2 linked regions of the Thalassospira sp. TSL5-1 genome follow. The main gene of each other region encodes a partner of the protein of the gene in region 2 in a complex. Links are inferred from orthologs where the notes say so. Each region holds a gene or a part of one and is shown on either strand. Other genes may lie near its edges. The genes, in order: smc and LF95_RS07605.

What was found.
Region 1: the proteins of LF95_RS07605 (region 2) and smc are in contact, whole or in part, in a crystal structure (PDB 3ZGX), measured with the Bacillus subtilis proteins. The link is inferred for Thalassospira sp. TSL5-1 from one-to-one orthologs.

Annotation. Positions count from the first base shown.
Region 1 is NZ_KV880637.1:220,447-229,416, forward strand. What follows is about bases 2,114-6,171. They hold smc (chromosome segregation protein SMC), read left to right. Parts: upstream 2,114-2,437; coding sequence 2,438-5,971; downstream 5,972-6,171. Other genes in these bases: LF95_RS01060 (DsbA family protein), read left to right, coding at 2,114-2,359. In the rest of the region: mutY (A/G-specific adenine glycosylase), read right to left, coding at 1-816; LF95_RS01055 (DUF721 domain-containing protein), read left to right, coding at 925-1,539; more of LF95_RS01060, read left to right, coding at 1,763-2,113; LF95_RS23490 (AtpZ/AtpI family protein), read left to right, coding at 6,266-6,622; LF95_RS01075 (F0F1 ATP synthase subunit A), read left to right, coding at 6,656-7,378; LF95_RS01080 (ATP synthase subunit C family protein), read left to right, coding at 7,440-7,664; LF95_RS01085 (F0F1 ATP synthase subunit B family protein), read left to right, coding at 7,742-8,227; LF95_RS01090 (F0F1 ATP synthase subunit B family protein), read left to right, coding at 8,233-8,736; LF95_RS01095 (class I SAM-dependent methyltransferase), read right to left, coding at 8,846-8,970. UniProt on the Bacillus subtilis protein: Required for chromosome condensation and partitioning.
Region 2 is NZ_KV880637.1:1,619,127-1,624,265, reverse strand. The notes cover bases 2,243-5,139. They hold LF95_RS07605 (segregation and condensation protein A), read right to left. Parts: upstream 4,235-5,139; coding sequence 3,251-4,234; downstream 2,243-3,250. Other genes in these bases: nagZ (beta-N-acetylhexosaminidase), read right to left, coding at 4,953-5,139; LF95_RS07600 (site-2 protease family protein), read right to left, coding at 4,273-4,956; scpB (SMC-Scp complex subunit ScpB), read right to left, coding at 2,509-3,264; LF95_RS07615 (ABC transporter ATP-binding protein), read right to left, coding at 2,243-2,367. Also shown: twin-arginine translocase subunit TatC, read right to left, coding at 1-465; Sec-independent protein translocase protein TatB, read right to left, coding at 474-947; LF95_RS07620 (Sec-independent protein translocase subunit TatA/TatB), read right to left, coding at 989-1,210; more of LF95_RS07615, read right to left, coding at 1,324-2,242. UniProt on the Bacillus subtilis protein: Participates in chromosomal partition during cell division. May act via the formation of a condensin-like complex containing Smc and ScpB that pull DNA away from mid-cell into both cell halves.

The sequences.
Region 1 (8,970 bases), 1.4 Mb from region 2 along the record:
TTCGCTGCCGGGAATTTCATATAACCCGCCCAAAAGCCCGCTTTCCGGGCGGCGACGGATCAGGATTGTGCCATCGTCACGCTGGACCCAAAAGGCATAGCCCACACGGGTGGGCTTGGCTGCCTTTTTGCGTTTGCGCGGTAGCTCAGGGGCGATGCCGGTTTTGCGCCCGTCACAAAAGGCCTGCCAGGGGCAAATGCCGCAGGCCGGGTTGCGCGGTGTGCAAATGGTGGCCCCCAAATCCATTAAGGCCTGGGCGTAATCGCCGGGGCGGTCGGGCGGGGTCAGGGCGGCGGATTTTTCCTTGATTTCCGGTTTGACGTCGGGCAGGGGCGTTTCCAGGGCAAACAGGCGCGAAATGACCCGTTCAATATTGCCGTCCACCGGGCTTGCGGGCCGGTTAAAGGCAATGGCGGAAACCGCTGCTGCTGTGTAAGGGCCAATGCCGGGTAGCTTTAACAGGCCTTCTTCGGTATCGGGGAATTGGCCATTATGTTCGTCGGCAACAACCTTGGCGCATTTATGCAAATTGCGCGCCCTTGCGTAATATCCCAGCCCCTGCCATGCGTGCAAAACCTCGTCCAGATCGGCATTGGCAAGGTCGGTCACGGTGGGCCAGCGGTTCAGAAAGGCCGCAAAATAGGGCCCAACCGTAATCACGGTTGTTTGCTGTAACATGATTTCAGACAGCCACACATGATAGGGATTGGGATGATCGCCCGGTTCCGAACGCCAGGGCAGGGTTCGGTGATGGCGGTCATACCATTCCAGCATGGTCTGACGAAGTGTATTGATTTCTTGATCAGTGAAATGCACGGCGGTTCCGTGATATGTTATGCCAATTGAAAAAATCGGCGAAATTGGTGACAAGTTTGCAGCGACCCTACGGAAGACGCCGCCGTGAGCAAGAGAAAAGATTTTCCCATGAGCAAAAGCAGGAATGCCGGTGATACGTCCCGGGCTTCCGGGACGGATCAGGATAATGTGCGTATTGCGGCAAAAAATGCGGCGCGCAAGCGTCAGCGCATTACGCCAATGGCTGGTGATCGTGACCGTTACAACGGTTTGCGCAACGTTGCGCCCCTGGTGTCGAGTTTAACCCGGCCGCTGGTGCGCAAGCGCGGTTTTTTTCAGGCTGAAATTCTGCTGCGCTGGGGCGAAATCGTTGGCCCGGCGCTTGAAAACTGTACCATTCCGGTTCGCTTTACCCCGCCACGCGGCGAAAATGGCGGCGGGGGGACGCTTATGGTGCGGGTTTCCGGGCCAATGGCGCTGGAATTGCAACACCGCATGCCGCAAATCATTGATCGGGTGAATACCTATTTTGGCTATCGGGCGGTAGAACGCATCAAAATGATGCAGGGCGAAATCTCGCGACCGGAAAAGCGCGTGCACCGCCCGGAACATGTGCCGGAAGGCCCCATTAGCCAGGATAGCGAAAAAGTGATCAATGAAATCGAAGACCCGGCCCTGCGGGAAGTGCTATTGCGTTTGGGTCGTCATATCAGTGGTGCCGGAAAAGGCCAGGGCGGAAAATGACTTTATGTCGTCCTGGTTGAATTGATCCGGCAATGATGTGTTTGCGATCGGCTGGTGGTGGCTGTTTTTGTCGAATCAGTTTGCGGCAAAAGATCAACATGGATTTGCCCGATTTCCGGGTGATATTTGCGACTCGTTGGTTTAACGACTGTTGCGGGGCGATGTTGACTTGGCAGGCGCAACCGGCTTGTAATCGCAAAAGTTTGTTATAACGGAGGTTTCCTTGCTTAAGCCGTTCAAATACCTTGTCGCGGTGGTGGGTGTTTCCCTGGCGGCGTTGACCGCACAGGGGGCGCAGGCCCTGGAATATAAAGAACATGTTATGGGTGCCGAAAATGCACCGGTGACGATTGTCGAATACGCATCCTTTACCTGCCCGCACTGTGCACGTTTTGCCAACGAGGTATTTCCCGAGGTCAAAAAAGACCTGATCGATACCGGCAAGGTGAAGTGGATTTACCGTGATTACCCGCTTGATGGAGTTGCCCTGCGGGCATCAGCCGTGGCTCAGTGCGCGGGGGATGACCGTTATTTTGGCGTGCTGGAATTGCTGTTCAAATCACAGATGGAATGGGCGCGCAGCAAAGACCCGATTGAAGGTATCAAACAGACGGTGCGTTTTGCCGGTATGGATGGCGATGCGGTTGATGCCTGCCTGGCCGATGAACAGCTGATCAACGGGATCGTCGGATCGCGTATGGAAGCCGAACAGAAATATAACGTTAATTCAACGCCGACTTTCCTGATTGATGGCAAAACCTATGCCGGTGAGAAAGATCTGGAATTTTTCACCGACAAGGTCAATGACCTGACCAAATAATTGATTGAAACTTGCTTTACCGGCGCGTTAAGGAATGCGCCGGTAAAAACACGGGCCTTTATCGGCCAGGGGAACTGATTGGTCCAATTCAAGTCGCTGCGCCTGACGGGATTTAAATCCTTCGTCGATTCAACCGAATTGCTGGTCGAAGACGGGCTGACAGGTGTTGTCGGTCCGAATGGCTGTGGCAAATCCAATCTGGTTGAAGCGTTGCGCTGGGTGATGGGCGAAACATCGGCCAAGCAGATGCGCGGGTCGGACATGTCCGACGTGATTTTTGGCGGCACATCCACGCGCCCGGCCCGCAATGTTGCCGAAGTTGCCGTGGTGCTTGATAACAGCGAACATCGCGCCCCGGCGATGTTTAACGAACACGAGGAACTGGAAGTTGTCCGCCGTATCGAACGCGGCGGGGGCTCCAATTACAAGGTGAATGGCAAGGATGTCCGTGCGCGTGACGTGCAATTGCTGTTTGCCGATGCCGCAACCGGTGCGCGGTCCAACGCGATGGTGTCGCAGGGTAAAATTGGTGCGCTGATCGGGGCAAAACCTTCTCAGCGTCGTTTGGTGCTGGAAGAAGCCGCCGGGATTACCGGGCTGCATTCGCGCCGCCACGAGGCCGAATTACGCCTGAAAAACGCTGAGCAAAATCTGGAACGTCTCGAAGATGTTCTCGTCACGTTAGATAGCCAGATTGCATCACTGCAAAAACAGGCTCGCCAGGCCCAGCGCTATCGCAAGTTAAGCGAAAGTATTCGCCAGACTGAAGCCCTGCTGTTTCATATTCGCTGGCAGGAAGCCGCCAAGCGCCAGCAGGATGCCCGGGAATTGCTGGTGGCGGGGGAATCGGCGGTGCGCGATTTGACCGGTGAAGTGACCCGGGCCACCACCGAACAGGCGCATATTGCCGCCAGCCTGCCCGATTTGCGCAAACAGGAAGCCGAAGCCAGTGCCGCCCTGCAGCGCCTTGTGATTGAACGTGAAGGGCTGGATAAAGAAAAGCAGCAGATAGATACGCAAATGGCGCAGTTGCGCGCCCGTATTCAGCAAATAGATGCCGACCTTGCCCGTGAAGCCGAACTGGCCAATGACGCACAAGGGGCGCTGGAAAAGCTGAAACGCGAACGCCAGGATTTGCGCGATGCCCAGGGCGGCGAAGATGATGAACTGGACGATGCCCGTGAACGGGTGGTCGAAAAAGCCCAGCGGGTTGAAGAACTGGAAGGCCTGGTTGATGAATTGACCAGCCGGGCTGCGGCTGAGGAAGCCCGGCTAAAATCCGTTCAGCAGCGTTTATCCGAACTGGGCGCACGCCGTATTCGTCTGACGGACCGTTATGACGAGGCCGTTGCCAAGCTGGATGATATTCGAGTTGAAGCCGATTTTAGCGATGCCCTTGAAGATGCCGAAATGGCGCTTGAGGAATGCGAAGAAACGGTTGAACAGCGCAAAATGGCGATTGAAGACGCCGAAATGCGCGTTGCCGAATTGCATGACCGTGAAGATGCCGCCAAAATTGCCGAAAATCAGGCGCGTGATGCCCAGCGCGATGTCGAATCGCGCCTGGCCCGCCTGAGCGCCGAGATCGAAGCCCTCGAAGGGCTGGTGAAAGGCAGTAGCGATGGGCAATATTCCCCGATTATTGAACAGATTACGGTTCAGCCCGGTTTGGAACTGGCGGTGGCTGCGGCCCTTGGCGAAGACCTTGATGCGTCTGACGCGCCCGAAGCCCCGACCCATTGGGCCGGTGTAGACCCATTGCCTGATGATCCGGCCTTGCCAGAAAATGTCCAGGCGCTGGCAAAGTTTGTCCAGGCACCGGCCTTGCTTAACCGTCGCCTTTGGCAAATTGGTGTTGTTGAAGACGACTCCACGGGGAACTGGTTGTGCAAGGACCTTAAAACCGGTCAGCGGCTGGTTTCAAAGGATGGGTCGTTGTGGCGCTGGGATGGGTATCGCATTTTGGCCGGGGCGGAATTGCCTGCTGCCGTGCGCTTGCGCCAGCGCAACCGCCTTGATGAATTACGCAGCGAGCGCGACGAAATTGAGGGCCTGGTTGAAGAAAGCATCGAACGGGCCGAACTGGCGCGTGAAACGCTGGAACGCCTGAATGACGAAATCGCCGAGGCCCGCGCTGGCGAACAGGAAGCCCACCGGGCCGCACGCGAGGCCGACGGCCAACTATCAAGGGCGCGCGAGGAAATTGCCAATATCAAACGCGATGCCAGCGCCATTGAAAGCCGCCTGCAAGCTGCCGAGGACGTGGTGAACCGCACCCGGCAGGATTTGGATGAACTGATTGCCGAGCAGGAAGAGCTTGCCGCCACCCCGCAGGAAAGCAGCGACGGGCTTATCGAGATCAAGGCGGAGCTGAATGAAAAGCGCGCCGATCTTTCTGATGCGCGGGCTGATCAGATGGAAGCGCGCAGCCAGCTTGAACGCATGCAGCGCGATATGTCCGGGCGGCGCAAACGGCTGGAATTTGTTGAAAACGAAATTGCCACCTGGAATGAACGTGCATCAGGTGCCGGGGACCGTGTTGCCCAGCTGCGCGAACGCCAGGAAGAGGCGCAAATGGAGCTCGAAGAGCTTGAACTGCGGCCCGATGAGATTGAAGAACGCCGCGCCATTTTGACCGACCGTGTTGGTTTGGCCGAGCAGGAACGCAAAGATAGCGCGGACCGGCTGGTTAGTGCCGAAACCGCCCAGCGCGATGCCGACCAGGCCCTGAAGGATGCCGAACAGAAACTGGCCGAGGCCCGCGAAGGGCGCGTGCGCTGTGAGGCACTGCTGGAACAGGCTGAACAGCACCGTAAGGACCTGATCGAGCGTATCCGTGAACGGGTTAATGCAACCCCGGACCAATTGCCAGAACTGGCACTGCTGGATCAAGGCGAAGCCCTGCCATCGGAAGGCGATATTGAAGCCCGTTTGGGCAGACAAACCCGCGAACGTGAAAATCTGGGGGCGGTGAACCTGCGCGCCGAGGTCGAGCTTGCGGAAATGGAAGAACAGAAAAACACGCTTGTAACCGAGCGTGACGACCTGCTGGCCGCGATTGACAAATTGCGCAACGGTATCAGCCAACTCAACCGCGAAGCCCGTCAGCGCCTGAATAAGGCGTTTGAGGAGGTCGATAAACACTTCCAGCAGCTGTTTGTGCGCCTGTTTGGCGGCGGACATGCCCATTTGATGTTGACGGATGCGGATGATCCACTGAATGCCGGGCTGGAAATCATGGCATCACCGCCGGGTAAAAAGTTGCAGCATCTGTCACTTTTGTCGGGTGGGGAGCAGGCCCTGACCGCAATGGCGCTGTTATTTGCCGTCTTTATGACCAACCCTGCCCCGATTTGCGTGCTTGACGAAGTGGATGCCCCGCTTGACGATGCCAACGTGGACCGCTTCTGCCGTTTGCTTGAGGCCATTGGTCGCCATGCCAATACCCGGTTCATGGTTATTACTCACCATCGTATGACGATGGCGCGGATGAATCGCCTGTTTGGTGTGACGATGGCAGAGCGGGGGGTGTCCTCTCTGGTGTCGGTTGATTTGCGCCAGGCGGAAGTTTATTCGCAAAAAGAACAGCATGAACTGGATTTGACCTCTTAGGGCAAATCCAGAACCTGAAGAGCCGTTTGATGCGGCGAAACCCAGGAAAACCGCCGGTTGCAAGGGGTTCTGCCGTGTTTTCGGACTGGGCGTGAAGGGAGTGATCCCGAACACACCTGACCCTGTTTTAGGCTGTTTTTTCGCCAAAAGTTATTATTTTTCAATTTGTTAAATGGGGTTTTCAATGCTGGCGGCATCCGGGTTTTACGGCTTGACAGCCTATGGGGGGCTAAGTATGTTGCCCGCGCCTTTCCTTGTGTTGCAGGCAAGGCTGTCACAGCGGGGTTTGTCACAGTGAGCGAAGATAAAGATCGCGCTTCTTTGGCCGAACTGGATCGCAAATTGACGGCCGTGGCTGGACGGCGTGAAGAAAAGCATGGCCCGGTTTCGGGTGGCCGGAAAAGTTCATCGGCAGGCATGGCATTAGGCATGCGCATATCGGCGGAAATGATCGCTTCGATTGTGGTCGGATTGCTGATTGGTTGGGGACTGGACCGGTTTTTTAATACGATGCCTTTGTTACTTGTCCTTTTTGTCATTCTTGGGGCAGGTGCCGGGGGTCTTAACGCCTATCGCGCAGCCAAAGGGTATGATAGTGCCATTGGACTTGGGCGCGCGATGGGGAAGCCCAAGCAGGGGGACAAGGAATAATCCTTGGCCTGACAAGATTGAGCGAGGATTACGGTGGCTGGACCGCTAGAGCAGTTTGAAATCAAGCCGTTGGCTGAAATCTCGGCAGGTGGCTTTGATATTTCCTTCACCAATTCCGCCCTTTGGATGGTGATCGCAGCCGTTCTCGTAACGGCGTTCATGACGCTTAGCATGCGTCGTGGCGCACTGGTGCCAGGTCGTTGGCAGGGTGCAGCCGAGGTGATGTATGAATTCGTCGCCAACATGCTCAAAGATAATGTGGGAACCGCCGGGCGCAAGTATTTCCCGTTCGTTTTCACGCTTTTCATGTTTGTGCTGTTCGGGAACCTTTTGGGGATGATCCCGCACGGCTTTGCCTTTACGAGCCACATTATCGTGACCTTCGCGATGGCTCTGGTGATTTTTATCGGTGTGACGATTATCGGTTTTGCGCGCCACGGAACGCATTATCTGCGTATGTTCTTCCCGGAAGGTGCCCCGATAGCAACCGCGATCATTTTGATCCCGATTGAGATCATTTCCTATTTCTCTCGTCCGTTCAGCCTGGCAATCCGACTTTTCGCTAATATGACTGTCGGCCACATCATGCTGAAAGTGATTGGCGGGTTCGTCGGACTTATCGGCATTTTCGGCGTGCTTCCCTTCGCGATGCTGACGGGGATTACCGTTCTGGAGTTCGGCATTGCTGCGCTTCAGGCCTATGTTTACACAATTCTCACCTGCATCTATCTCCATGATGCAATTCACATGCACTGATGTGCTGTGGACTGGTGTGATCTTTTCTTATTGCCTTTAAGAAATTCGAAAGGGTGAAGTTATGGAACTCGATGCTGCGAAAATGATCGGTGCTGGCCTGGCTGCTATTGGTATGATTGGTGCCGGTATCGGGGTGGGTAACATTTGGTCGAGCCTGATTGCGACCGTTGGCCGTAACCCGGCTGCCAAAGCTGACGTTGAACTTTATGGCTGGATCGGCTTTGCCGTTACCGAAGCTATTGCACTGTTCGCACTCGTCGTTGCGCTGATCGTTCTGTTCGGCTAATCGGCGCCTTTTGCGCGAATACTCGGCCCGGCGAGGGTTCGTTCTCTCGCCGGCGTCGTTGAATTCGGGAGTAGGCTATGCCGCAGTTTGATATTTCGTCGTTCCCGTCCCAGATTTTCTGGCTGTTTGTTGTTTTCGTCATCCTGTATATCCTGATGTCGAAAATCGCACTGCCGAAAGTTGGTGACGTTCTGGAACGTCGTCACAAGACTATCGAAGACAACCTTGGCAAGGCACGGGCGTTGAAAGACGAAACCGATGCCGCCATCGCACGGTATGAAGCAGCCCTGGCCGAAGCCCGGGATGCCGCCCATGCCGACATTCGCGAAGCATCGGAAAAGGCAGCCGCACAGCAGGCCGCTGAAACCGAGGCACTGGCCAGGAAAATGTCTGAAAAGACATCCGCAGCCGAAAAACGGATTGCAGATGCCAAGACTGCCGCCCTGGGTGGCGTGTCTGAGGCCGCGGCTGATATTGCCCGCGAAGCAACTGCAAAACTGATCGGCGTCAAGGTCCAGACCAAAACTGCAGAAAGCGCAGTTTCGGCAGTCATTGGGGAGTAAACACCTTGGAAGCAGAACACGGTAGTTTCTTCACCAATCCGGAAACCTGGGTAACTTTTGCGTTCCTTTTGGTTGTCGTTTTTGGCGGCCTTAAGGTTGTGAAAGGTATCTCGGCAGCACTTGATAAGCGGTCGAGCAAGATTTCCAATGAACTTGACGAAGCCCAGCGCCTGCGTGAGGAAGCTCAGGAGCTTCTGGCCAAATATCAGGCCAAGCAGCGCGAGGCCCTGAAAGAGGCGGATGAAATCCGTGCTCATGCCAAGTCTGAAGCCGATCGGATGCTGGCAAGTGCCAAGGCCGAGCTGGAAGCGTCGCTCAAGCGTCGTGAACAGCAGGCAATGGACCGCATCAGCAACCTGGAAGCCCAGGCCGTGGCTGAAGTTCGTGCCCGTGTGGCCGAAATCGCCACCCAGGCGACCCTTGCAATGGTGACTGAAAAGGCAACCGGCGCGAAGGCTGAAGAACTGGTTGATAATGCGATTGCCGAAATCAAAGGCCGTCTGAATTAATTTTCAGATCTGCATATCACATGTTTAAACCCCCAAGGCTTATGCTTTGGGGGTTTTTTCATGATTTTGCGGCCTGCCTGGAAGCGTTTTGGTTTAAAGACAAATCGCTTTAGAGTTTTTGGGCTGCCAATATCAAAAAGGGTGGCCGACGACGGTGTTTGTGCCATTTGGCATCGGTTGCTTCTTTTACCGGTTCGGGCTCCAACAACCGGATGATCTGCAACCCGGCATCGA
Region 2 (5,139 bases):
CTGAATGGCCAGGCCCGTCTGGCTACCTGTTGATTCAAAGCTGAGGAAGAACTTCCAGGCCAGCGGCATAATGAAATAATAAACCATCGCCCCGCCCAGAAAAAACAGGATGGGGGTGGCAAACAGAAACGGATAAAATGCCTTGCGTTCGTTTTTATAAAGCCCTGGTGCGACAAACGCCCATATCTGGCCCAACACAACCGGCGTCGAGATGAAACAGGCCGCAAAAAACGAAACCTTGACGTAAGTGAAAAAAACTTCCGTCAAGGCGGTATAAATCATCCGTCGGTCACTGCCCGGTCCCATCGCCTGAGCCAGGGGACGCACCAGAAAACCATATATATCTTCGACGAAATAATAGCAGATGCCAAACGTCACAAAGAGTGCCAGCACCGACCAGGTCAGGCGATTCCGCAACTCTATCAGATGCTCCATGATCGGCATCTGCGGGTCTTGAAGCTGCATATTCACGCCTATTTCTCCGGCTGGGTCCGGACGGTTGCCGGTTCAGGTTGATCTTTGGGTTTATCTTGCGCGCCATCTCCGGCTTCTGTCGCGGGCTGTGCCGCCGCATCTGACGACGGCTTTTCCGGTGTCGCCGTTTTATCAGAATCAGATTTTGCCGGGATTTTCGCATCCGCCGGAACCGACGGAGTATCTGCCTTTTTTTCAGCAGATGAAGCGGACTTGCTGTCAGCACCACCAATCTGCTTTTCCAGAAATTCGGTGGCACTGGTATTAACGCTACTGGCCTGCTTGCGCAGTTCGTCAAGCTCGGCCTCTCGGATCAAGCTGTCGATACCACCCTGGAATTCGCGCGCCATACCGCGCACTTTTTTCCAGTAATGAGCCATTTTATAGAGAACATGGGGCAGATCCTTGGGGCCGACGACAAAAAGCGCGACGACGGCCACAAGTGCCATTTCGGTCCAACCGATATCAAACATGAAAAGCGCCTATTAGAGCAAGGCCAGTCAGACAGACGGGATCAGGACTTAACCGAGTCCTGGTCTTTGCTTTCGTTAGAAACGGAAGCGGAGCTATTATTGCTGATTTTGCCGGATTCATCATCGTCTTTTTCGTTGATACCGGCTTTAAAGCTACGAATACCCTTGCCCATATCTCCCATGACACGCGGCAGCTTGCCCGCACCAAAAATAATCAGAACGATGGCCAGGATCAGAACAATTTGCCAGACGCCGATACTCATAACCTTATTACTCCCAATACGGTACTCTCCCCTTAAACGGGGTAAGGGATAATGGCAGAAAGCCTGTGACCGCGCAACGCGGTGTTTGTCAATTTAACGCTTCTGCCACCTTTCTAGTCTCTAGGAAACACGAAGGTCATCTCGGGATCAAGCGTTATAGAGACCACTCCGCCTTTATCAACCACCTGCGGACGCGGGACACGGGCATGAACATGGGGCCCGTTCTGAATGGAAAGGTGCATCAAACTGACACCGCCCAGCGAACGCACGGCGTCAATATTGGCAAGCACATCCCCATCGCGGCCATGTGATCCAATGCGCAGTCCTTCAGGGCGGATCAGTACGTCAACTGCAGTTCCACTGGGCATATTTTCAACAACCACATCCCCCAACGGGGTCGATGCAACAGTCCCCTCCACCCGTGATGGAAAAACATTTACCTCCCCAAAGAATGATGCGACGAAATGGTTTTCGGGATGAAAATAAAGATCCTCGGGTGTGCCATCCTGCATCACCTGCCCTTCATTCATCACAATAATGCGATCACCCATATACATGGCCTCTTCCGGGTCATGTGTGACCATTACAGTGGCAATACCGGCATTTTTCAAAACATGCAGCGTCGTGTCGCGTAGCTCCGCCCGGCGCGCAACATCCAGCCCGGAAAAGGGCTCGTCCAGCAACATCACGCGGGGCACCGGAGCCAAAGCACGGGCCAGCGCAATACGCTGCTGCTGCCCGCCAGACAATTGATGAGGAAAGGCGTTAACGTAATCCGCCATACCGACCCGCTCCAGCGCGTTGATAACGGCCTGCTGGCGTTGCGCATTTCCCATATGGCGCAAGCCGAAGCCGATATTTCCCGCTACATCAAGATGCGGAAACAGCGCATAATCCTGAAAAACCAGCCCGACGCCCCGCTTTTCGGGTTCCAGATATTGGCCGGCGGACGCCACAACCTCGTCATGGATTAAAACCGTGCCGGTCTGCAACCGCTCCAGCCCCGCTGCAATGCGCAGGGCCGTGGTTTTACCGCAACCTGATGGCCCCAGCAGGCATACCAGTTCCCCCGGTTCAACATCAAAATTGATGTCGCGCAGGACCCGGCTGCTGCCAAATTCGTGACTGACATTTCTAAGGCTCAGGCCAACCGGCATTATACACCCTTTTGCGATTCTATCGGACAGCGCATCACGGCCTAATACAGTAATGCGAATGAAATTCAATTACGGCTTCAGGTTTAACGGCATGATCCGTGGCATGCAATAGTTTGCCGAGCAGACCATAATGACACACTGTCAGGACTCCAGATCATCACCGGGCAAAGAATCCGCATAAATCTCGGCATCCAGCTCGGCCAGGTTCCGGCTGGTAAGCGCCTCTTCCACGGCGGATTCCGTGCTCGCCGGGTCATCCTCGGGCTCGGGAAGCAGGCTGTCTTCGCCCGAACTGGCCCCGTAACGGCCCATGCCAGGCCGGCTATCGAGCAAACCAGCGGCCTTGAGATCCGAGAGCCCTGGCAGGTCATCACGATTTTGCAAGCCAAAATGATCGAGGAATTCATCCGTCGTAGCCCATAAAACCGGGCGCCCCGGGACACGCTTGCGCCCACGCGGACGAATCCATTTTGCTTCAAGCAAAATATCAAGTGTCCCCTTGGACAGGGCAACACCACGAATTTCTTCGATTTCCGAACGGGTTACGGGTTCATGATAGGCAATGATCGCCAGTGTCTCCAGCGTCGCGCGCGTCATCTTTTTGGACTTTTCGACCTCAACATGAAGGTCCCCGGCAAGATCAAGGGCGGTCCGAAAGGCCCATTTCTCGCCAACATGCACCAGATTGATCCCACGTTCAGCATAGGTTTCCTGTAATTCCGCCAGAATCTCGCCAATGTTGGCATCCTCAGGCAATCGCGCGGCAAGCAGCTTTTCGCTCAGGGGCTCGCTTGAGGCAAACAACACAGCTTCGATGATGCGCAAATGCTGCAAATCAATGGCAGGTTTCTGGTTCATGCCATCCATTTCAAGCTGTTGGGTGCTATCCGCGCTCATCATCGTCCCCGTTGCGTTCAATTACGTCGTCTTCGTCCCAATCCCCGGATGGATCATCATCGATCACATCTTCCGGCAGCCCGCCCTGCCCGTCCGTTAACGTATTCTCGTCGTCAGCACTGTCACCCTCATACCGGCCCCCGTCGGCATCCCGCCTTTTTTGCGGTGATCGCAGCATGATTGGCCCAAAAACCTTCTCCTGCGAAATCTCAAGTTCGCCATCGCGGCACATTTCAAGGCTGGCAACAAAATGGGCCGCAAGGGCCGAACGTGCTTTTAAAGGCGTTCCCAGGCCGCGTGGCATAAATTGCAGCAACAATGTCCATTGCGGTACAATCCGCCGTCCAAACAGGTCACGCAGGCGGCGAATGGCATCATCCATCGCATAAAGGTCAAATGCCTCGATTTCGAGGGTTTTGGCCTCGGCGGTCAGCATGATCTGGGCATAGGCTTTCAAAAGGTCATAAAGCGACGCATCGTAAACCGATGATGTCGTAATCTTCATTTCCTCGGGCGCGCCACGGGCAAAAAAATCACGGCCCAGATTGGGGCCTTCCAATAGCTTTGCCCCGGCGGCTTTCATCGCTTCGAGACGGCGCAACTGAAAGGCCAAAAGTTCGGCCATTTCTTCAGCACTCAGTTCTTCCTCGTCGTCATCCTGTTTGGGCAACAGCAAACGGGATTTCAGATAGGCCAGCCATGCCGCCATGACCAGATAATCCGCCGCCAGTTCAAGGCGCATTTCCTGGGCGCGGCTGATAAATTGTAAAAACTGTTCGGCCAGATCAAGGATCGATATACGAATAATATCAACCTTCTGATCTCGGGCCAGTTCCAGCAGAACGTCGATCGGCCCTTCAAAACCGTCCAGATCCAGCACAAGACGATCCGCCAGACTGCCCCCGTCAACGGGGGCAACATCAAAAGCTTCGTCACTGATATTTGCTTCTGGTGAAACGGGTTCGGCCATTCAACTCTCGTGTAACGGCAATAAAATGGATCGCATGATCAGGTAATGATATTGGCCAGAAAATTGATCAACGCCGAAGCCGGTTCGATGACAAGCCACTGAAAAATCGGCAAATCAATACCAAATTGGGCGGTGGCATAAGGCAACAGAAATACCAGCGCAATCAGAAGAACCATGCCTGCTTTTTCCATCCGCATCAAGACACGGGCCATCGGGGCGGGTGAAATGGCAGTTAACACGCGCCCGCCATCCAAAGGCGGAATGGGCAACATGTTGAAAACGGCCAAGACGCAATTGAGTGCCACCGAATTTTGCAACGTGCGGCCTAGCCAGTCATTCACAACCGGCGAAAACGACGGCAGCCAGGCCAACAGCATGATCGAAATAATCGCCAAAACGATATTGATTGCCGGTCCGGCAATGGCCACACCAATAATGCCCAGGCGTTGCGGGCTCAGTCGATGAAAGGCCACCGGAACAGGCTTGGCATAACCAAACAGAAACGGCGCACCTGTCAAAAGCAAAAGACCGGGAATAACAATTGTTCCCACCGGGTCAATATGGCGGATCGGATTAAGGCTCAGACGCCCGGCACGCTGGGCTGTGTCGTCACCAAACGCCTTGGCAGCAAAACCATGCGCAGCCTCGTGAAATGTCACAGCAAACAACACCGGCAAAACCCAAGTGGTTGCCGAAACAATCATTTCAAAGACGTGGTTCAAGCACCTTCTCCTTGTGCCGGGGCCCAGACAGGGGCAAGCAACTGAGCAAGACGCGCATTCCAGTCCGCCAATACCGGGCGGGCGGGCACGTCCCCTTTCAGTGAAGATATACGGTTGGTCACAGCCAATGCACGTTCCAGAGCCACACCATCAAGTGCGGGCGACATGGAAACAATCTGTTCC